One region of the Exiguobacterium sp. HSB13 genome, then DNA from elsewhere that is predicted to be linked to it. Evidence: riboswitches for the same ligand, from Rfam matches in the RefSeq annotation. Region 1 holds a riboswitch; the other holds the start of a gene.

Region 1 (11,285 bases):
TTGGCTTTTACGTCTACTTAAGTCGGTTCAAACGGACGGTCATCATGGCAGATGATACACGTCTTGTGTACATCTTTACCGCGGTCACGGCAGTCTTTACGTTGCTTGGATCGAACGTTGCTGTCTTCGGTCACTTGTACGGTTTCGTCCTCGGATTCCTCTTCGGATTCGTCTTCGGTAATCGTGCCGTTCCATTCACACGTCCGTTCCAAACCGGTCGTCGTACGAGCGGTGGTCCTGTCTTCGTCAGCGGTTCTGGTCAACTTGGCCGTGTATTCTTCTACATCATCATCGCATTTGCTGTACTCGGATTATTCTTCCGCTACTTGTAAACCGGCATAAAAAAGGGACTCACGCTTTTAGCGCGAGTCCCTTTTTTAGCTTATTTGCGAAGAACTTCTGCCAAGTCCTTCACATCATCAATCAGGTTATGGATCGTTTCCTGATTGTCCGTATAGAGTGCTTTTAATTCTTCAAAACGTCCTTTTGGATCTTGTTTGACAGCAGACAATTGTGTTCCTGCGCCGCTGAATGTCCGTTTCACTGCTGCGAACTGCGCTTGACGCGTATCTTTATGCAGTAGTGATAAAGTAGCGCCGACAAGTGCGCCACCAAGTGTTGCTACGACAAAATAGTTCTTCTTCATCTGTTAGTCCCCCTGCATCTCACTCATTTGTTGGTGGTACGATTTGATACCGTTTCATGACGGGAGAAGGCGCGAACGACTTCCCTGCCTCTTCAGCATACTGGTCTACCGTGAGACGTTCAACTGATTTTGCATAACGAGCCCCGTCCCCTGTCTCATGGAACTGGATCAATAAGACAAGATCCGTTCCCTTCTCGACACGTCCAATCCGAAATGCCTGGAAACCACCATATTCTGCTCCAATGACTTTCGGATTCGACATCACTTGATGTACGAATAGATCCCCGCTATTTTGATCTGCCGGAATCGACCAGTAGAAGAGACTGCCTTCATCCGAAAAGTTGCCACGTGATTCGAGCAACGTGTAGGTATTGCCGCTTTGAAAAGGTGATTTCGAGTCCGTCTCCATCCAGAGGATGGCATCGCCGCTTCCGCTAGCGACACGAATATGAGCATCACGGGAACGAATTTGTTCAACGAACGAACCGCTACCGAATGTGATCGAAAGTTTAGATGGCATCACAGGCCTCCGCAAGTTGAAAGTCTTTTTCCGTCAATCCGTTTTCATCATGAGTCGTCGCAGCAAGTGTGACGTTTTTATAGTCGATCACGATCCGTGGATGATGATTCAAGTTTTCCGCAACACTCCCGACTTCCTGTACGAAATCCAGTGCCGCAGGAAACGATGCAAGTGTATAGGTCCGGACGATTTCATCATCGACGACACTCCAATCCTGCAACCGCTCAAGACGCTCTTCCACTTCATACTCATTCAACCTAGCCATCCCTTTCTCCTCCTCTACTATCATTTTCGTCCTATACCTTATACCCCATTCTCTTACTTCTCTATACCTGTTTGTATCCGATTTCTTCCTTTTGCCTTCTGTGTGAGATAGAGTACAATGTGAAAGAGAACACTAATTCAAAATCGGAAAGGGGCTTACGCATATGCGCGCTCTGATTGTCATTGATTACACGATCGATTTCGTTGCTGACGAAGGAAAGCTGACTTGCGGAAAACCAGGACAAGCGATTGAAGAACGGATCGCTACGTTGATGGAGGAGTTTTCAACGGAAGATTACGTCGTCATCGCCAACGATATTCACGAGGAAGGCGATACGTTCCACCCGGAAACTGTCCTCTTCCCACCTCATAATATCCGCGGAACACATGGACGTGATCTGTTCGGGAAAGTCGCAGCCATGGCACGGGTCGCCGATCACGTCATCGACAAGACGCGTTATAGTGCGTTCGCCGGGACGGACCTCGATTTACGCTTGCGTGAACGCGGTATCCGCGAAGTCCACCTCGTCGGTGTCTGTACGGACATTTGTGTCCTTCATACAGCTGTCGATGCCTACAATCTCGGGTATCGTATCGTCGTCCATGCCGATGCAGTCGCAAGCTTTAACGCGACGGGTCACGACTGGGCGCTTACACACTTTAAACAATCGATCGGCGCAGAAGTCGTCGGCGAATAAGAAGGGATCTGTCCGTCATGTTACAACGTAATCTTGCACTCCATACCGATCTGTACTTACCACGGTGGATGTATATCTATTGGAAAGAAGGACGTCATAATGAACGCGCCGTCTTTGATGTTTACTACCGTTCGAATCCGTTCGCAGGAGGCTATGTCGTCTTTGCGGGTCTCGAAAATATCATCGAGTATATTCAAACACTCCGTTTCACGGAAGAAGATATCACGTACTTGCAAGAGATGATCGGCTTCCCGGATGAGTTCAAGGATGAACTGCGTCAGTTCAAGTTCAATGGCTCGATCTCAAGTGTCAAAGAAGGCGAAATCGTCTTCCCGAACGAACCACTGATTCGGATCGAAGCACGCATCTTTGAAGCGAAACTCTTACAGACTGCGATTCTGAACATCGCGAACCACGAATCGCTCATCGCGACGAAATACGCACGTATTCGTCAATCGGCTCCCCGTGCGAAGTTCCTCGAAGCTGGTGCTCGTCGCGCGCAAGGAATCGATGCCGCTTACTTCGGAACGCGTGCTTCATACCTGGCTGGTTTTGACGTCACAAGCCTTGCTTCAGCAGGACGCGACTTCGGCATCCCGTGTGGCGGAACGATGGAGCACGCCGACATTCAATTCCACGATGACGAATTGACGGCATTTCGGACATTCGCTTCTCATTATCCGGATCAGGCGACATTACTCGTCGATACGTACGATACGCTCAAGAGTGGTCTTCCGAATGCGATCACGGTTGCGAAAGAACTCCAAGCCAAAGGACATAAACTACGCGGCATCCGAATCGATTCCGGTGACTTATCCTACTTGTCAAAACGTGCCCGCAACATGCTTGACGAAGCTGGCTTCCCGGAAGTCGATATCGTTTTATCGGGTGACCTCGATGAATACGTCATCCAGGACTTGCGCATCCAAGGTGCCCAAGCCAATACGTTCCTCGTCGGAACACGTGGCATCACGGCCTACGAACAACCGGCTCTTGGGATGGTCTATAAACTAGTCGCGCGTGAAGTAGATGGCGAGCTCGCACCCGTCATTAAAGTATCCTCGTCAAAAGCCAAGACGACGACGCCTCACATCAAGGAAGTCTATCGCATCATCGATCCAGTGACGGATAAGTTCAAAGGGGATTACGTGACGTTGATGGACGAAGATCCGTCGACACTTGAAGCTGTCGATCTCATCGACGTCCGGGACCCATCGTTCCGAAATCGCATCGAACAGTTCAAGGTCGAGCGGTTACTTGAACCAATTTTCAAAGATGGAGAACTGGTCTATACGGTCCCAACGATTGAAGAAAGTCGCCACTTCCACGAAACACAGATCGGTCGTCTCTGGGAAGAGTACAAACGGCTGCGTTTGCCAGAGATTTATGCTGTCACATTCAGCGATCGTCTCTGGAAGCTCAAACTCGACATGATTCGGGATACCCGACTGGCGAGTGGTTTAAAATAAGACGCCAAAAAACGCCGTTCCTCCTCAGGAAGAACGGCGTTTTTTCTCATGTTAATCCTGCTTCGTTTCCGACAGGTGTCATTTCTGTTGGCGCTTGTTCCATCTTCTTACGAAAGTACCACGCGAAGCCGAGTGCACCTCCGATGAAGACGATATACGTGATGCGTTGACCGAATTCAGCTAAGGAATCAGCGTAGAAAATACTGATTAAATGATCACTTCCACTAATGAGTAGCAAACAGGCAATCAGGAGCGCAATGCGATATGCAAGCGTCGGGCGGTCTGTCGGTTCAGCATGCCAATACATGATGATATGGTGGGCAAGTAGAACGATACCCAGGATTCCTAATATTCCAATGAGTACTTGCGGCATAATGAACGATCCTCCTGTTTAGTAGTATCTAGTCTTATTTAAACATAGTTCATACGAATTTCGTCAGGAAAAGTTTCCCGTCCCCCATTCCTCACGGTATACTGTAGGAAAATCGTAAGCGAACAAAGGAGGGCATTTTTTCATGAAAACCTTTAAGTTATGCACGTTACGCATTTTAATGGACGAATCAGGACGTGATACGACGATTCCCGTCGCCATTCAGGACGGATTGACGGTTAGTACCGAACAGACGGCACAGTGGGTTGCAGAAATCGTCGTTCCTCCGATGGATCAGCCGATCGTCGATGAATTGTTCACAAAACATTTACGTGCTTTGATTGAAATCACGATCTCACGACCTGATAATGATCCTGCCGCGATGATCGTCACGCCCCTTGAACGGACTGCCTTAAGCGAACACGTCTCGTATGTCTTCACGGGTAAGATGGTCATGATGAAGAATGATTTATCTGAATCAATCCTACGCGAAGTCGTCGAAGATGGATTCGCTGGCGAAGAACTCGTCCAAGAATATAAGGATCGTCGTTCGAAGCGCGGCGCGCATATTACGAGCATTGCAAAGGAAACGTTCAAGCAATATCTAGCAGAACACCCGAAAGCGCCAGTCTCTTAAGGTTTTTCGACCTCGTCCGTGATGTGATCCGCTACGTTGATTCGATCAATCGTATAGTGATCCGTATATTGGATATAATTCGCACACGCGTTTTTCAAAGGTGTCCGGTAACTGAACGTCGCATCAATCGATGATAAAGCTGCCTTAATCGTATGCGAGTGACAGACGATCAAGATCCGTTTGCCCGCATGCATGCGTGTCACTTCCTGTAGCGCCTCGAACACGCGACCCTGGATGGCTTGTTCCGTTTCGAGACCTGGCACAAGTGTCGTATCGTTCGCTTGAACGGTCTCGTAAATCGCTGCGACCGGTTCACCAGAGGCGGCACCGAATTCGCGTTCGACGAGTCGCTCGTCTGTCGCCGTAATCGTCAAACCGACAGCACGCCCGATGATTTCCGCTGTCTCAACAGCACGGGACAACGGACTTGCTAATAAGATATCCCATTTTTCATTCGCTAGATAAGCGGCGCTGAGTTCCGCTTGTCTTCTTCCTGTTGCATTCAACGGTATATCTTCTCTTCCTTGAATCCGTTCGTTTAAGTTCCAATCCGTCTGACCATGCCGCACTAAACAAATTTCAGTCATGTCTCTGTCTCCCTCATTTAAGAAATATGACTGATTGTATCATGTTTTCCATTCGGAAGTTGTCGCGGTGGCAACAGTAGCACCTGACAGGTGAAACGCTCAATTCGTTCGAGCAATCGCTCGATCTTCAATGGATTTTCCGTCTGAGCAAAACTGGCAAGCGAATGGGTACCGTTCGGAAAAGAAAATAAACGGACATCAGCTCCGACATCGGCTCCTTTTTCGACGAAATGGAGTGCTTGCGAAAAGGGAACGATTGGATCTTTTTTGCCATGCAAGAGCATGATCGGTGGGGCATCCGAAGATAGGTGTGTGACCGGTGAGACGTGTGTCATCAGCTTGCGCCATTCTTCCCGTCCACCCTTATAGAACTTAATGTGGGCAATCCAAGTCTGAATGAAATTAAACAATAAAAAATTCGTCGGCGGATATAAAGCGATGACACCACTGACCAATGGCATGTGGCGTTCATCACGCTCTCCGACAAAAGCAGTTGGGGCAAGTGCCGTCGTCAACATGAGTGCGGCTCCGGCAGAGTCTCCCCATACCATCATCCGTCCTCTTAAGATACGAAGGTCCTCTGCTTCCTTGTTCAAAAAACATAACGCATCCCGTACATCCTCGAGGTTATCCGGAAAATAACTGCCCTCTTCGAACAAACGATAATCGATGCTACAGACGGCAACTCCGAGTTCAAGTAGGCGGTCGACGATTGGACTAAAGCAGAACATATCGTCCCGTTCTCCACGAACGAATGCACCACCGTGTGCGTAGATGGCAATTGGAAATGGTCCTTCCCCCAGCGGATAATAGAGATCGAGCTGTAAGGTGCGGTCCCCCACCTGTTTATAGATGAGTGTCCGCGGTGCAAGTTGTTTTTCTGTGAGTGGCAAGGCGGGTTCGGTCCACCGAAGTAATGCACCGTAATTGTTCCAGATGCTCGCTCCCGCTGCTGCTGTCGTCAATAATGCAGCTCCCCCCATTAGCCATGCAGTTTCACGTTTCACTTGATCACCTCCAAAAGACGTGCCAGTTTCTTCACTTTATTATCCTTTTACCCCGTTTTAAAAGAAGTCGAACGTCTTGGTATTCGTACTTGACGCTTCATCGGTGTTCCGCTATAGTGAGAAAGTCCAAATCGGAATAGTTACGTTTTAATAATGGAGGTATCATATAATGAAAAAAATCATTCCTGCTTTAACAGTCGCCTTCGCGAGTGCAAGTGTCCTCGCGGCTTGCGGATCAAATACCGATTCATCGACTTCAGATAGCAAACAGACAGAAGTCTACGCATCAACGTTTGCGACGGCTGCTATCGCCCGCGAAATTGGTGGCGATCAAGTCAATGTCAAAATGATTGTCCCACCTGGAGCGGATCCCCATTCTTACGAACCAACATCAAAACAACTCACTGAGATTGCTAAAGGAGACTTGTTCCTTTTAACGGGTACGACGCTTGAGCCGTATTCGAAAAAAATTCAAGAGAGCCTAAAGGGTACAGACGTCCGCTTCATTGAGACGAGTAAAGATGTCAACTTACTAGAATCGGATGCTACACTTCATGCACATGAAGAAGAGGGGCATACAGAAGACGAACATGCCCACGAAGAAGAAGGGCACGATGATCATGCAACGGATGAACATGCGCATGAAGAAGAGGGTCATGACCATGGAAAATACGATCCACACGTCTGGCTCGATCCTGTCAACGCGAAAGCAATGGCACGCTCGATTACAACTGCCTTATCAAAAGAAGTACCAAAAGACAAAGCAACATTCGAGAAAAACTTAAAAACGTTCGATCAGCAAGCAGATGAATTGGACGAACAATTCAAACAAGCGGTTGCTGACGGATCAAAAAAAGAACTTCTCGTCACACATGCCGCATACGGTTACCTCGCAGAACGATATGGTTTCACGCAACTACCGATTGCGGGAATCTCTCCTTCCGATGAACCGTCACAAAAGCAACTGGCTGCTTTAGTGAAAGAAGCACGGATGCATGATTTGAAATACGTCGCGTTCGAAGAGACGGTCTCACCTAAGGTCGCACGTGTCATCCAAAAAGAAATCGGAGCTGAATCCGTGACGATTCATAACCTAGAGTCGGTCACGAAAGCACAACAAAACAGTTCTTATTTCAAGTTGATGGAAGAAAACGTCCAAACATTGAAACAAGCACTTCAGTAAAGTACAGTTGACACGCGTTACTCAATACGGTACGGTAAGAAACGTGTTTTACAACAATTGAATGACTTCTTTTTATCGCGAGAAACGGAGGGACTGGCCCAATGATGTTTCGGCAGCGGACGATTTGATTCGTACTGTGCCAAATCCAGCAAGCGAAAGCTTGAGAGATAAGAAGAGCGTCTTTATTTCATAAAGACCTCCTTCTTTCTTGCGAAGGGGTCTTTTTTTGTATCTTTGAGAAACGAGGTGTCAACAATGAATGAAACGATCACGCCTAACAAATGGGCACTGCTTCCCCTCGTCGTATTCCTGGTCCTCTTCATCGGAGCCGGGATCTTCTATGGCGACTTTTACAAATTCCCGATCCTCATCGCTGCATTGATCGCTTTGATCTTTGCTGCAATCACGACGAAAGGATCCATCAATCAAACGGTTGAACGAATTGCAACGGGTGCCGGAAATCCCGATATCATGATCATGGTCTTCATCTTCTTATTAGCCGGTACGTTTTCTGGAACGGCAGAAGCAATCGGTGCCATCGATGCGACCGTCAATGCTGCTTTGACGTTCCTCCCTCCATCACTCCTGATGAGTGGTCTGTTCGTCATTGCCGCCTTCATCTCGATGGCAATGGGAACATCGACTGGAACGATTGCTGCACTCGCGCCGATCGCCTTCGGTATTCATGAAGCGACAGGCATCAACGTTGCGATAGCAGCGGCTGCTGTCGTTGGTGGATCGATGTTCGGCGATAACTTGTCGTTCATCTCGGATACGACGATTGCTGCCGTCCGGACCCAAAAAACGAACATGCGTGATAAATTCCGGACGAACTTCATGATCGTCCTACCGGCTGCTATTTTGACGGTCATCTTGCTCGCATTCGTGTCTGGTTCTGGTGACGTCGTCGAAGCAAAAGCATTTGAGTTCTATAAGTTGATTCCATACCTTGCTGTCATCGTCCTTGCACTATTTGGCGTCAATGTCATCCTTGTCCTTATTGGTGGTACTTTGCTAACCGGTATCATCGGTATGATCGATGGTAGTTTCGGCTTGAGTGGCTTCGTCCTCTCGATGTCTGAAGGAATGATGGGCATGGCGGAGATCTCCATTTTGACGCTCCTCATGGGTGGTCTCGTCAGCTTGATTACGTTCAACGGTGGAATCGCCTTCTTAAAAGAGACGCTGACACGCAAGATTTCACAGCGTCGCGGTGCCGAATTCAGTATGGCGGCACTCGTCAGTGCGACGAATCTTGCGACAGCAAACAATACGATCTCGATTCTCGTCGCTGGACCACTGGCAGCTGAAATCGCCGATACGTATGAAGTCGATCGCAAGAAATCAGCGAGTATTCTTGATATCTTCTCTTGTGGGATTCAAGGCATCATTCCGTATGGAGCACAACTATTGATTGCAGCAGAATTGACGAAAACGGCTTCTCCTGAACTGATTCCGTATCTGTTCTATCCATTCCTCCTCTTCGTCTGTGGATCAATCGCCATTTTCTTCGGCTTGCCACGCATGAAGAAGACAGCGACGAAGCAAGAAAAAATTTCTTCGTAACCATAAAACAGGTCCAATCGCGTCGACGATTGGACCTGTTTTATTATTTTTTCTGCTTCGCTTGTCGTTCTAAGATTAAATAAGCAATTGCCGGAAGCGGGAATTGAACAAGTCCAGCGCCTCCCCAAACCCATGGATTACGTCCTGATTTTCGCGCACTAAGAAATAGACCCACTGCCTGCGTTACTAACAAGGCGCCAATACTAAGCCAAGTACATTTGGATAACTTTTTATTCTTTTGAGCCATCTTTTCTCCCCCTCTTTTAACACACGATTAAATCTCATGGTTCTTTTCTATTTTACCGTATTTTATTCCTCCATGAGCATGGAAACGGACGTCTTCGTTCGTTCATGCTAAACTAAACGAGCAAATCTAAACTACGTTTTATGAGGAGGAGTAACACATGCAATACGCAAAACTTTCAAACGGTATTACGATTCCCCAAATCGGATTCGGTGTCTGGCAAGTAGACGAAGAAACAGAAGCACCAGCTGCTGTCGCTGAAGCACTACGTGTCGGCTATCGTCATATCGATACGGCTGCTGTCTATAAAAACGAGCGCGGTGTCGCAAAAGGAATCAAGGAAAGCGGCGTGAAACGTGAGGATCTCTTCTTAACGTCAAAAGTCTGGAACGATGATATTCGTGCCGGTCGGACGAAGGAAGCATTCGCAGAATCGCTCGAACGTCTCGAAACAGATTATCTTGACCTTTATCTCATCCACTGGCCGGTCGAAGGCTATATCGAAGCGTGGAAAGCAATGGTTGAACTGTATGAAGCAGGTAAGATCAAAGCGATCGGTGTCTCGAACTTCAAAGAACATCACCTCGATACATTGGCAGAAGAGGGCTTGATGGCACCAATGATCAACCAAGTCGAGTTGCATCCACAATTGCCACAACACGAATTGCATGAATACTTGCAAGATCACAACATCCAAGTCGAAGCATGGAGTCCACTCATGCAAGGGAAATTCCTCGAAATCAACGATTTCAAGGAAATCGCAGAGAAACACGGCAAGACACCTTCACAAGTCGTCTTACGTTGGCACCTCGACAACGGCATCGTCGCTCTTCCGAAATCTGTCACACCAGCACGCATTGCGGAAAACTTCGACGTCTTTGATTTCCAACTCGATGCCGATGATCTTGAGAAAATTGATCGTATTGCAACGGACGTCCGCCTTGGACCAGATCCGGACGAAATCGATTTTTAATTTGACGATTCACGTAAAAGATGAGGCTGACTCAAAAGTCCGTTTCCACAAAGAGAGGGGTGGCAGAACGATGATCTGCCACCCTATCTCGTAACAAAAAGAATGACGCGTTTCACGCAACTCCTACAGGAAAAAGCGCATCTTTGCGCTGTCAGAGACAAGCAAGACCCGTTTTCCTGCTTGAATAAAGCAGGAAAATTGGCTTGTGTCTCGCCTGAGGAAAGGGCGTGAAAAGACGCGTCATTCTTTTTTTAAGTCAGCCTCTTGATTCATTTGAACGACGAGAGACCCGTTTCTAGTCTATGACTTAGAAGCGGGTCTCTTTTTTTATGATTTAAGCTGATCAGACATAATAAATCAAAATCGTATCTTCCGCTTCTTCTGCCTTTTGAAAATAGGCACGCAAATCGGCGAACTGTTCCCAGATATCCTCGAATTCGCCCGGTGTTCCGGCTTCATCATGAATCGAAGCGAGTGCCCGTTGATCAAAATTCCGCATCACCTCAGCCGAGATGATGAGGAGTGGCAAGGGCAGAATACCGACAATCGCCGCTTTCTCCTCATTGACAATCAACTCTTCGCCAACGATGGCTCGTCCCAGGTTGTAATGTGTGTCTTGATCAATATAGATATCGATTTGATTCATCAAATGATAGATGGCATTCGTCTGTTCGAGAGCGAATAATTGTTCATGATCGGGTTGTGTCTCATGAATGAATAAAATCCAGTCCATGATGATGTGGGGATCGTTTCCGAACGACTCCCAGACCGCATCCGTGACGCGGACGAAATGTACGTTTTCCATTCTCCCCCTCCCTTCTGTACTCTGTATTCCCTTTTTAAATTCGTTCTATACAAAAAAAGAGCCAGATTTCTCTGACTCCCTCTCCTTAGATCGCTTTTTCGTCTTTTTCTGATTCTTGCCATGCTTCAAGCGTATCTTTCCCTGGCAAGTTCGAAATCGAGTCCGCATAGAATCGTGGCTCTTTTCCAGCTTTTCGTTGCCCGACATAATCTTCGAGCGCCAGTTTGGCGATTTTTGAAAGACGGAAGATCGCGTACAAGTTAACGATCGCCATCAGCCCCATGAAGATATCTGCTAAAGCCCACACGAGGTTCGC
Region 2 (11,285 bases), on a different contig from region 1:
TTGTACCAAGAACGTTCGAGACATGTGCCATCGCGACGATCTTCGTCCGGTCGGACAGTTGTGCTTCGACTGCTTCGACCGTCACGCGACCATCCGCTGTCAAATCAACGTATTTCAACTTCGCTTTTTTGCGTTTAGCGACTTGTTGCCACGGAATGAGATTCGCATGGTGTTCGAGGTACGTGACGACGATCTCGTCGCCTTCTTCGACATGCTCCATGCCGTAGCTAGACGCGACGATGTTGATCGCCGTCGTCGTGCCGCGGGTAAAGATAATTTCTTCATGGTGTTGCGCCTGGATGAAACGACGAACGTTCTCACGCGCACCTTCGTACGCATCCGTCGCTCGTGTTCCGAGCGTATGGACGCCACGGTGCACATTCGAATGAATCGTCTTATAGTAGTCGTCAATCGCGTTGATGACGACGAGCGGCTTCTGTGACGAGGCCGCACTATCGAGATAGACGAGTTTCCGGTCGTTGACCTGTTGGTCGAGGATCGGAAACTGATTGCGGATGGATGCATCGATTCCCATATTAGTTTACTTTCCCTTCGATGACTTGAACGAGACGTTCTTTCACCGAGTCAATCGCAAGTTCCGAGACGACTGGCTGGAGGAATCCGTGAACGACGAGGCGTTCTGCTTCCTTCCGTGAAAGGCCACGGCTCATCAAGTAGTAGAGTTGTAGTTCATCGACACGACCGACAGATGCCGCGTGTCCTGCCATGACGTCATCCTCATCGATCAAGAGGATCGGGTTCGCATCACCACGTGCCTTTTCAGACAACATGAGGACACGTTCCGTTTGAACGCCGTTTGATTTCGAAGCGCCGTGATGGATCATCGACGTTCCGTTGAAGATAGATGTTGCTGAATCTTTTTGGACACCGTGGATCAAGATGAAACCTTCTGATCCTTTACCGAAGTGATCCGTCCGGACGTTGAAGTTTTGTTTTTGCTCTCCACGACCGACCGTAACGGCTTTCGTATCTGAGAACGAATCGTTTCCGACGAGGTGTGTTTTTGTTTCTGTAACCGTGTGACCGTCATTCATGTGACCGAGTGCCCATTCGAGCTTCGCGCCTTGTTTGACGACACCACGACGGTTCATATATGTGATGGCACCTTTAGATAACGTATCGACACCACCGAAGAGGACTTTTGCGTTGTCTTCAACGAAGACTTCTGTGACGACGTTGACGTTATGCGCTTCGTCACCGTAAGAAACGAAGTTTTCGATATACGTTAATTCGCTGTCGGCGTCTGCGACGATGATCGCGTGATGGTAAAGCGCTGCGCCTGATTGCTCAAGCGTGTAGATCGCTTGCATCGGTACAGAAAGCTTAACGCCTTTTGGTACATAAAGGAACGTACCACCGTTACGAAGTGCCGCGTTTAATGCCGCAAGACGATCTTCGTTAACTTGAACACCTTCCGTCATGAAGTACTTCTCGACGAGTTCCGGGTGTTGTTTTAATGCGTCTTCGAGCGTCGTGAAGATGACGCCGTTCGCCGCTTCACTGTTTTGCGCGTGGACGAGTTGTCCGTTACGCGTGACGAGCATGTGATCACGGTTTTCGCCAATCAATGCTTCGATATCTGAAGAAAGACCAGTGACGGTTTCGAGTTCCGTCGTACCTTCTGTGAAGTTCCAGCCTTCGATCTTGATTTTTTCTACTTTTGGCAATGCGAGCGTTGGGGCAAGATCAAGCGCGTCTTGACGCTTTGCGACCATCCAAGATGGTTCCCCTAAGCGAGTCGCACGTTCTGCCACTGCCTCGCGATTTACTGCAAGATTCAGTTCTACAGTCATCATGCTTCCTCCCTCGTCTTACGCTTTTGTTTCGATTTCGACGTCTTCGATGCCGAGTTCTTTTTTAACCCAGTCATAACCTTCTGCTTCGAGACGGTGTGCGAGTTCTTTACCACCAGACATGACGATTTTTCCGCCCATCATGATGTGGATGAAGTCTGGCTCGATATAGTTCAAGAGACGTTGGTAGTGCGTGATGATCAAGCAGCCGAATTCAGGTGAACGCATTTCGTTGACACCTTTTGCGACGACTTTCAGTGCATCGATATCAAGACCTGAATCGATTTCATCAAGAATCGCGATCGCTGGTTTAAGCATCATCATCTGAAGAATTTCGTTACGTTTCTTTTCTCCACCTGAGAAACCTTCGTTGAGGTAACGGTGTGCCATTTCTGAAGGCATCTCGAGAAGACCCATTTGTGAATCGAGCTCACGGATGAACTTCATGAGTGAGATTTCATCGCCTTCTTCACGACGCGAATTGATCGCTGAACGAAGGAAGTCTGAGTTCGTGACACCACTGATTTCGCTTGGGTACTGCATTGCGAGGAACATTCCCGCTTGTGCGCGCTCATCGACTTCCATGTCGAGGACGTCTTCGCCGTCGAGTGTGACTGAACCAGATGTCACTTCGTACGATGGGTGCCCCATCAATGCTGATGCGAGTGTTGATTTACCTGTCCCGTTTGGTCCCATGACCGCGTGGATTTCCCCGCCTTTGATTTCCAAGTTGACGCCTTTCAAGATTTCCTTGCCGTCGATCGCGACGTGTAGATCTTCAATCTTCAAGTGTGAAGCCTTCATGTTAGAATCCCTCCATCTATTCATTTCGTGACTGACGATTCAGAACACGAGCGTTACTAATTTAGTATCATTCTAATCTTAAAGAAACATCGCGTATTATTCAAGCGTCATCGCTCGCTGATTTTTCTCAAAATCATGCGTTTTGTTGAGAATCATTCGAAAGTTTCACCGGTTCCTCCAGTTCATCGATCGTCGAAGCCCGATGAATCCGTTGTGACAGTAAGAGCAGTGGTATTCCGAATAATGTCAAGCCCGCTAATATCCCGAAAATCGGTAACGGACGGTCCGCTCCATATAAACTTAACAAATGTCCTCCGGCGATCGGACCGATTGATTGTCCGATCGACGTCAAGCCCATCGCCCCGAAGTAACTGCCCCGTAATTCTGGCTTCGCGAACCGATCGGTTAAGATATCAGTCATCGTGAACATCATGACTTCCCCGCACGTGAAGATGAACATCGCGACGATCATCAACCAGATCGCGTTCGCATTTCCCATGATGAACAATCCGATCGCAACAGTCGCAATCCCGGTCGTGATCGAGACGAGTGGTGACGTCTTGACACCAAACTTCATGATTGGATACTGGACGATCAAGACGGTGATTGCATTGATCGTGATTAAGATCGCATAGAGTGTCTTCCCGCCTTCAAGGAGTGACGTTTCCGTCAAGAACTGTGGCAAGGTCGAGTTGAACTGGCTGTAGCCAAAGACCCCGAAGATGATGCCGGCAAGTGCCAGCGTAAAGGCGATATCCGTCCGCAACAGACGAACCGTTGCTCCGAATGACACCTTTTTCCCACCATGCGTCTCGGTGATTGGATAGCGTTTGAATAAGATACCGATCATCACCCCGTACACGATATAGACGAACGCCGTGATGTAAAACGTCGCGGACGTGTTCCCTGCACTCAGCAGCAAGGCGATTCCCGGTCCGATCGCTGCTGCGATGTTGATCATCGCGTAACGGATATTGAAGACGAACAATCGGTTCGCTTCGTCCGTCGTATCACTGATCAGGGCACGGGCGGACGGTTCAAAAATCGAGCGACAGACCCCGTTCAAGGCACGGAGCGTAAAGAATGCCCAGAATGTCTCGACTTGTGCCAGCGCGATGAAGACGACCGCGAACCCAATCGTTCCGGCAAGCATCATCGTCCGCCGTCCATAACGGTCTGACAAAGTACCACCGATGAAGCTCATGACGAGACTGGCGATCGCCGAAATACTGAGCACCCAGCCGACATCGACCGGATCAAACTTCAGGACGGTCGTCATGTAGATGGCGAAGAACGGCATCGTGATGAACGTTCCGAGACGCGAGAAAAACGTCCCGAACAAGACCCCGAGTGTCAACGGATGCAGTTGACGTATGCGTTGCATATGATTCCCCCTAACCCCTGTTTCAGACAAATGAAAAGCATCCTTCCATTATATAGGAAGGATGCCGGTTTCGGTGAACTTATTTGCTGACTGGAACGACCGCACCTTTGTACTTGTCGAGGATCCAATCTTGGTTTTTCTTCTCGTGCAGAACGTCAAGAAGTGCTGTGACACGCTTGTCTTTCTCATCACCGTCACGTGTGACGATGATGTTGACGTATGGTGAAGACTCATCTTCTGATGCAATTGCGTCTTTCAATGGGTTCAGACCGTTATCGATCGCATAGTTCGTGTTGATAAGGACCGCGTCGCCTTCATTGTTTTTGTAAGCTTGCGGAAGAAGTGATGCTTCGATGTTCGTTTTGAACTTGAGTTTCTTCGGGTTCTCTGCGATATCACCGAGTTGTGCATCTGTCGTTTTACCGTCTTTAAGCTTGATCAATCCTTCATTTTGAAGGAACGTCAAGACACGACCGCGTTCCGCGACGTTTGAGCTCGTTAAGATCGTTGCACCGTTTGGTAACTTATCGAGTGACTTGTATTTCTTCGAGTAAATCCCGAGTGGTTCAACGTGGACGCCACCTGCGTTCGCGAACTTATATGATTTGTTTTCTTTCTCTTGTTGCTCAAGATACGGTACGTGCTGGAAGTAGTTCGCATCGATTTCTTTTGAAGCGAGTGCTTTGTTCGGAAGTACGTAATCTTGGAACTTCTGGATTTCAAGCTTATAACCTTTTGCTTCGTATTCTTTTTTGACGTGCTCAAGAATCTCAGCGTGCGGTACGTTTGATGCACCAACGACGAGTGTTTTGTCGTCGCTACCTGATCCTGATGATTTTTCACCACATGCAGCAAGGCTGATTGCTAAAACAGATACAGCGGCAGTACCTACGAATTTTTTCCAAACTTTCATGAATGATTCCTCCAATATGAATAAGATTTGAATTAACGTTTATCGATTGCACGGATCAGCAAGTCACCAATGATTTGGATGACGAAGACGATCGCTAAGATTAAGAGTGTCGCAATGACGATGACATCGTTTTGAGAACGCTGGAATCCTTCGATGAAGGCCATGTCCCCAAGTCCACCTCCGCCGACTACTCCGGCCATTGCCGTATAACCGACAAGTGAGACGAGTGTGACCGTGATTCCCGAAACGATGGCAGGCAACGCTTCCGGGATTAAGACTTTATAGATGATCTGGAACTTCGTCGCACCCATCGATTCAGCTGCCTCGATGACACCTTTATCGACTTCGCGTAACGCGAGTTCAACCATCCGACCGTAGAACGGTGCAGCACCGAAGATCAGTGCTGGTAGTGCTGCCGTTGGTCCGAGGAACGAACCGACGATTGCTGTCGTGAATGGAATCAATAAGATCAGTAAGATGATGAACGGAATCGAACGGAAAACGTTGACGACCAAGCTCAAGATTGAATAAAACGCCCGATTCTTGAATAATAACTCTTCGTTTGTTGCATACAATAATAGACCAATGATCAAACCGAGAACGAATGTCGAAACCCCAGCGATTGCCGTCATATAGACGGTACTGCCTGTCGCTTCCCACACCATGTCCCAGTCTAGGTTGTCAAAGAATGAAATCATCGGTGATCCACCTCCACTTCAACATCACTGGCTTGAAGCTTCGTGATGACCGCTTGTGTTGCTTCTGTTTCCCCAATCAACTGAATGAACAGTGTACCGAGTGCCCCTTCCTGTGATTGACCGACGTTTCCGCCGATGATGTTGAACAGGACCGGCGAATCCTTCATGACTTCCGCGAGGATCGGGCTTTCCGCCGTCGATCCGACGAACGTCAACTGAACGATCTTTCCGGTTGGGTACCGTTCGCGTAGTTTCGCGAACGTCAACTCGTTTTCAGACGGCGACGTCAATTGTTTGACGAACTCCTTCGTCATCGCTTGCTTCGGATGACGGAAGACTTCTGCGACCGGTCCTTGCTCGACGATTTTACCGGCTTCCATGACGGCGACCCGGTGACAGATTTTTTGAATGACGTGCATCTCGTGTGTGATCAAGACGATCGTCAGTTTCAGTTTTTCATTGATGTCGACGAGTAACTCAAGGATTGAATCCGTCGTCTTCGGATCGAGTGCACTGGTTGCCTCGTCACATAAGAGAACGTCCGGGTTCGATGCCAGTGCCCGAGCGATACCGACACGTTGTTTTTGACCACCCGATAATTGTGACGGATAGGCTTTTTCGCGTCCGTCCAAACCAACGAGTTGGATCAGTTCCGCTACCCGTTCCTTGCGGTGTGCTTTCGGGAAGCCACCGAGCTCGAGTGGGAACATGATGTTCTCTTCAACCGTCCGTGACCAAAGTAAGTTGAAGTGCTGGAAAACCATCGAGACATTCTTGCGGACGCCTCGTAATTCTTTTGGTTTGAGTGATGTCATTTCGACACCATCGATTTGGATCGAACCACTCGTTGGTGCCTCGAGCATATTCAGCAATCGGATCAAGGTCGATTTCCCTGCTCCGGAATAACCGATTATTCCAAAAATTTCACCGCGCTCGATTGTCAAATCAACATTCGCAACGGCTTCGACCGCTCCGCGCTTTGAGCGATAAATCTTTCCTACGTCTTGTAAACGAATCACAACTGTCCCTCCTAAATAAAAAAGTGCGCGCGTTTTAGAGCAAACGCGCGCACTTTTCAGTACACAAAACCATTTGCTCTCATCTCCCAGACTTTTGTCTGCTGGAATTAGCACCACTTCGGATTAGATCCGCGGTTGCCGGGTTTCATCGGGCCAGTCCCTCCACCACTCTCGATAAGAGTTTCGGTATTAAGTTTGTAGAATATATTCTGAATATTAGCAGGGGTTATTTTTGTTGTCAAACAGTTTTTTCAGAAACTTTTTCGAGGAACGTGAAAGCACGTGTTAAGTCTTCTTTCAAATCTTCCGCATCCTCAAGTCCAACTGAAATCCGGACGAGACCGTCCGTGATACCGAGTTCTGCCCGACGTTCTGCTGGGATCGACGCGTGCGTCATCCGTGCCGGAACCGAAATCAGACTCTCAACGGCACCAAGACTCTCAGCAAGTGTGAAGAAATGTGTCGCCTCGACAAGTTTTTCTGCGTTCGCTGCTGAACCGACATCAAAGCTGATCATCCCACCAAATCCAGTCGCTTGTTTCGCTTGGATGTCGTGACCAGGATGCGATGCAAGTCCTGGGTAGAAGATGTTCGAGACAATGTCTTGCGCTTGTAAGAACGCGACGAGATCATGTGCTGTCTCTTCGATTGCATCCATCCGGATACCGAGCGTACGAAGACCACGGACGAGCAAGAAGCTGTCTTGCGGTCCAAGCACGCCGCCTGTCGAGTTTTGGATGAAGTGCAACTCTTCGCCGAGCTCATCATCTTTAACGACGACAAGTCCAGCGACGACGTCCGAATGTCCGCCGATGTATTTCGTCGCACTGTGCAAGACGATGTCTGCACCGAGTGCGAGTGGTTGTTGATGATAAGGTGTCGCGAACGTGTTGTCGACGACAAGTTTAAGATCGTGACGTTTGGCGATCGTTGCGATTGCTTCAATGTCCGTTACTTTCAACAACGGGTTCGTCGGTGTTTCGACGTAGACGATCTTCGTGTTGTCTTGGATCGCTGCTTCCGTTGCCGCAAGGTCCGTCGTATCGACGAATGTCACTTGGATATTGAACTTCGGTAAGACGCGTTGCATCAAGCGGAACGTACCACCGTAGACGTCATCTGTCATGACGATGTGGTCGCCAGACTCAAGCAAGTGGAAGACGGCATGGATTGCTGCCATCCCAGAACCGAAGGCAAAACCACGTGCGCCGCCTTCAAGATCTGCAATCAATCGTTCGATGCTCGTCCGTGTCGGGTTCGCTGTCCGTGAGTATTCATATCCGTCCTTGAGTTGACCGATTTTATCCTGCTTGTATGTGCTTGTTTGATAGATTGGTGGTGTGACGGCTCCTGTTGCCCGGTCGACACCTGTTCCTCCATGAATCAATGCTGTCTTCTTACGCATGAGTTTCGTCCACCTTTTCAAAGATTTGTTGGCTTAAATAGCGTTCGGCACTGTCTGCGAAGACGGTGACGATCGTACTGCCGGGGTGACGCTTTGCGATATCAAGCGCAGCAACGAGCGCTGCACCTGCTGAACTACCAACGAGTAATCCTTCACGAGCGGCAAGTGTATGGACCGCATTAAACGCATCGCGGTCAGAAATCGTATGAATCTCGTCAACGAGCTCACGTGGCACGAGACTTGGCCATTTTGCTGTTCCAATGCCTTCTGTCTTATGCGGACCGGCTGGACCACCATTTAAGACGGAGCCTTCCGGTTCGACGATCGCTGCTTTTGTACCGAGACGTTGTTTTAAGAAGTCCGCTGTTCCGGCGAACGTACCACCTGAACCACAACCGGCAACGAACCAGTCGATGTGCGACAAGTCCGCAATCAGCTCAGGACCGAGTGTCCGCTGATACGTGACTGGATTCTCTTCGTTTTCGAATTGTAACGGAACGTAACTGTTCGGAATTTCCTGACCGAGTTCTTTAGCCCGGTCGATAGCCCCTTGCATATCGAGTTCAGTCGGCGTGTTGACGACGGTTGCGCCGAGTGCCCGCATCAACGTCTGTTTTTCTTGACTGAATTTTTCCGGAACGACACAGATGACTTGAAGATCATATTTTTTAGCGGCGAGCGCCAAGCCGATGCCGGTATTCCCGGCTGTCGGCTCGATGATCGTACCGCCTGGTGTCACATGTCCGTTTTCGATTGCTGCATCAACGAGTTGAATGCCAAGGCGGTCTTTGACGCTGCCCCCAGGGTTCATCCATTCGAGCTTCGCCAAAATGCGCGTACCAGCAGGCAAATCGAATGAAGTGATCTCGTAGAGTGGTGTGTTTCCGACGAGGTCGCGGACGTTGTTCGCGATCATCCGAAGACGATGTCCCATTCATCACGACCGGCAAGCATTTTCTCGGCATAGTGCTTCGCTCCTTTGAGGTCATGTGCGCTCGCAAATCCACATTGGACTTCGTTTTGCGCTGGAATCTCTTCTGCTGCAAGGACGTCATTCAATGTCTTCTCAACGAGTTCGCTCATTTTTTCGACCGAGTCGAAATTCATCATCGCCATGTAGAAACCTGTTTGGCATCCCATCGGCGAGACATCGATGACATCATCCGAGTAGTTGCGGATGTTTTCAGCAAGTAAGTGCTCGAGTGTGTGCATCGCACGCATCGGCATTTGTTCAACGTTTGGTTGCGTGAAACGGATATCGTATTTGACGACTTGGTCGACTTTACCTTCTTTATAACCCGCGACGCGGATATAAGGTGCTTTGACTTTCGTATGATCCAGGTTAAAGCTTTCGACGTTCATTTTTTGAAGTGCCATGATTTATTCCCCCATTTTCTTGGCTTCTACGAGCCAGACGAAGTGATTGTATTGTGTGAAGTTAACAGTGAATCCCCGTGCTGTAAACAATTCTTCCATGACTGGAATCAACGGATAAAACTCGCGTTCGAGATCGTCTGCTAATGCATCAAACCCTTGAGCACGTGCTTCGCGGATCGTTTGCAGGCGTGCCTCTTCTGAGACGAACATCGTATCCGCATAGACGATTTTTCCGTCTGCCGGTAAATGTGACGCCATCAGCTCGATTGCTTCTCCCTTTTCCTCATCCGTTAGATGATGAAACGCATACGTCGAAACGAAACTGCTTACTTCGTTCGCTTCGAACGAGAGGAAGTGACCGTCTTGCACAGCAAGCGTTGGAATCTTTTCCGTCAGGATTGCCCGCATCTCCGGACTTGGTTCGACGGCGAGTACGGCGTCGTGACGTGCCAGAAGACGTTGTGTCAGGTTCCCTGTGCCTGCTCCGAATTCAATGACCGGCGACTGCGCTTTATCCGCTACTGTATCCAAAATCTCATCGTATCGACGAAAGACCTCTTTATACTCTGGATCATGTCCAGTTACTGTCTCGTCATACGTCGATGCCCATTCTGTGAAAACATCCATAAAACGTACTGTCATGCCTTGTCGTCCTCCATCTCACCAGTTAATTCCGAGTAATCGGATATGAATTAAAGTAATTTTCCTTATTCGCATTGTAGCAAGGAGATGCTATCCTGGCAAGCGACCGGCTCGAAAAACTTCCAGAAAACAAAAAAAAGGCGTTGCCGGCGAACCGACAACACGAATAATGTGGTTAGAAATGCTACGAAGGAAAACCCAGCTCCATTCGGAATTGTTCGCTCTTCCGCGTGGAGGACGGCGCCTGTTCGACATGATCGCCAGCTTACGTTCACTTCCTGATCGGTCCTTTCGATCCACCACCCGTTCATTGCACCGCTTCGTCTTTGGGGGACGACTTAAGGGGAAACAATACACCGGCTTAGGATGGGAGAAAGGGTTCAGGACTTGAATCGTATTGAACGGTCATCTCTGCTAGACTTCCTATAATGCATTTCTAGAAGTTGTTATGAATATACCATTCATATTTCTGCGTTGTCAACGGATTATTGTAAATATTCCGACAATTTAACAAAAAGAAAAATCCAGTCGGACTTTTCTTACCGTTCTTGACAAAAAGCAAAGACATTTTGGACAGACTGGAAGGCATAAAGTCGCTCTACGACTTGATTTTCTTCAATTCGCAGCAACGCAGGAACACTCATGACGCGGGCTTCTTCTAAGAAATCCGGAATGAAATTCCCGTTCGCCTTCTGAATCGATTGACCTGATTCCGTCGCTTCGACGATATCTAGCATGCGCTCCGCGATGGCGCATGTCCCGCACATCGGTGCATAGACATACAATAGCCCGTTTTCTGGGACGGTCGTGACCTCTTGCATGGCGGTCGCTCCTTTCTTCGTGGTATCTGTCGTCAGTATACAAAAAAAAGAGAGCGGACGAAACGCAAGCGCCTCGTTCACTCTCTTTTCGTTAAGTATTACTCGTTGATCATCGATTTGTATGCTGCAGCATCCATCAATGCTTCGACTTGTGAAGCATCTTCGATTTCGATGTCGACCATCCAAGCACCTTCGAATGGTGACTCGTTAACGAGTTCTGGGGAATCCGAAAGGTTTTCGTTGATGGCAACGACTTTACCAGAAATCGGTGCATATAATTCCGAGACTGTCTTGACCGACTCGACTGAACCGAATGGCTCGTTTGCTGAGATTGTATCCCCGACTTCAGGCAATTCGACGAAGACGATATCCCCGAGTTCGTGTTGCGCGAAATCCGTGATTCCGATG

The links. Region 1 has a riboswitch for S-adenosylmethionine ahead of ACZGCQ_RS13670 (Na+/H+ antiporter NhaC family protein). Riboswitches for the same ligand answer to the same signal wherever they lie in the genome.
Region 2: it holds a riboswitch for S-adenosylmethionine, as region 1 does, so the genes downstream of both, ACZGCQ_RS09400 (methionine ABC transporter ATP-binding protein) here and ACZGCQ_RS13670 (Na+/H+ antiporter NhaC family protein) in region 1, are expected to answer to the same signal.

The regions. Positions count from the first base shown of each region.
Region 1 is NZ_JBUZOM010000003.1:8,334-19,618, forward strand. Features, by position in the region: gene ACZGCQ_RS13615 (rhomboid family intramembrane serine protease) at 1-332, shown strand, start outside; gene ACZGCQ_RS13620 (hypothetical protein) at 383-646, opposite strand; gene ACZGCQ_RS13625 (hypothetical protein) at 666-1,166, opposite strand; gene ACZGCQ_RS13630 (4a-hydroxytetrahydrobiopterin dehydratase) at 1,156-1,431, opposite strand; gene ACZGCQ_RS13635 (cysteine hydrolase family protein) at 1,595-2,128, shown strand; gene ACZGCQ_RS13640 (nicotinate phosphoribosyltransferase) at 2,146-3,597, shown strand; gene ACZGCQ_RS13645 (hypothetical protein) at 3,644-3,970, opposite strand; gene ACZGCQ_RS13650 (YwpF family protein) at 4,113-4,604, shown strand; gene ACZGCQ_RS13655 (histidine phosphatase family protein) at 4,601-5,191, opposite strand; gene ACZGCQ_RS13660 (alpha/beta hydrolase) at 5,209-6,198, opposite strand; gene ACZGCQ_RS13665 (metal ABC transporter solute-binding protein, Zn/Mn family) at 6,368-7,381, shown strand; SAM riboswitch class I at 7,451-7,555, shown strand; gene ACZGCQ_RS13670 (Na+/H+ antiporter NhaC family protein) at 7,637-8,947, shown strand; gene ACZGCQ_RS13675 (hypothetical protein) at 8,991-9,194, opposite strand; gene ACZGCQ_RS13680 (aldo/keto reductase) at 9,352-10,164, shown strand; gene ACZGCQ_RS13685 (hypothetical protein) at 10,508-10,969, opposite strand; gene ACZGCQ_RS13690 (alanine/glycine:cation symporter family protein) at 11,055-11,285, opposite strand, start outside.
Region 2 is NZ_JBUZOM010000001.1:1,765,486-1,776,770, forward strand. Features, by position in the region: gene ACZGCQ_RS09370 (cysteine desulfurase) at 1-535, opposite strand, end outside; gene sufD (Fe-S cluster assembly protein SufD) at 537-1,814, opposite strand; gene sufC (Fe-S cluster assembly ATPase SufC) at 1,833-2,618, opposite strand; gene ACZGCQ_RS09385 (MDR family MFS transporter) at 2,752-4,002, opposite strand; gene ACZGCQ_RS09390 (MetQ/NlpA family ABC transporter substrate-binding protein) at 4,082-4,915, opposite strand; gene ACZGCQ_RS09395 (methionine ABC transporter permease) at 4,948-5,613, opposite strand; gene ACZGCQ_RS09400 (methionine ABC transporter ATP-binding protein) at 5,610-6,632, opposite strand; SAM riboswitch class I at 6,709-6,813, opposite strand; gene ACZGCQ_RS09405 (bifunctional cystathionine gamma-lyase/homocysteine desulfhydrase) at 6,871-8,037, opposite strand; gene ACZGCQ_RS09410 (PLP-dependent cysteine synthase family protein) at 8,030-8,953, opposite strand; gene ACZGCQ_RS09415 (S-ribosylhomocysteine lyase) at 8,950-9,414, opposite strand; gene ACZGCQ_RS09420 (class I SAM-dependent methyltransferase) at 9,418-10,056, opposite strand; gene ACZGCQ_RS09425 (thioredoxin family protein) at 10,596-10,877, opposite strand; gene gcvH (glycine cleavage system protein GcvH) at 10,976-11,285, opposite strand, start outside.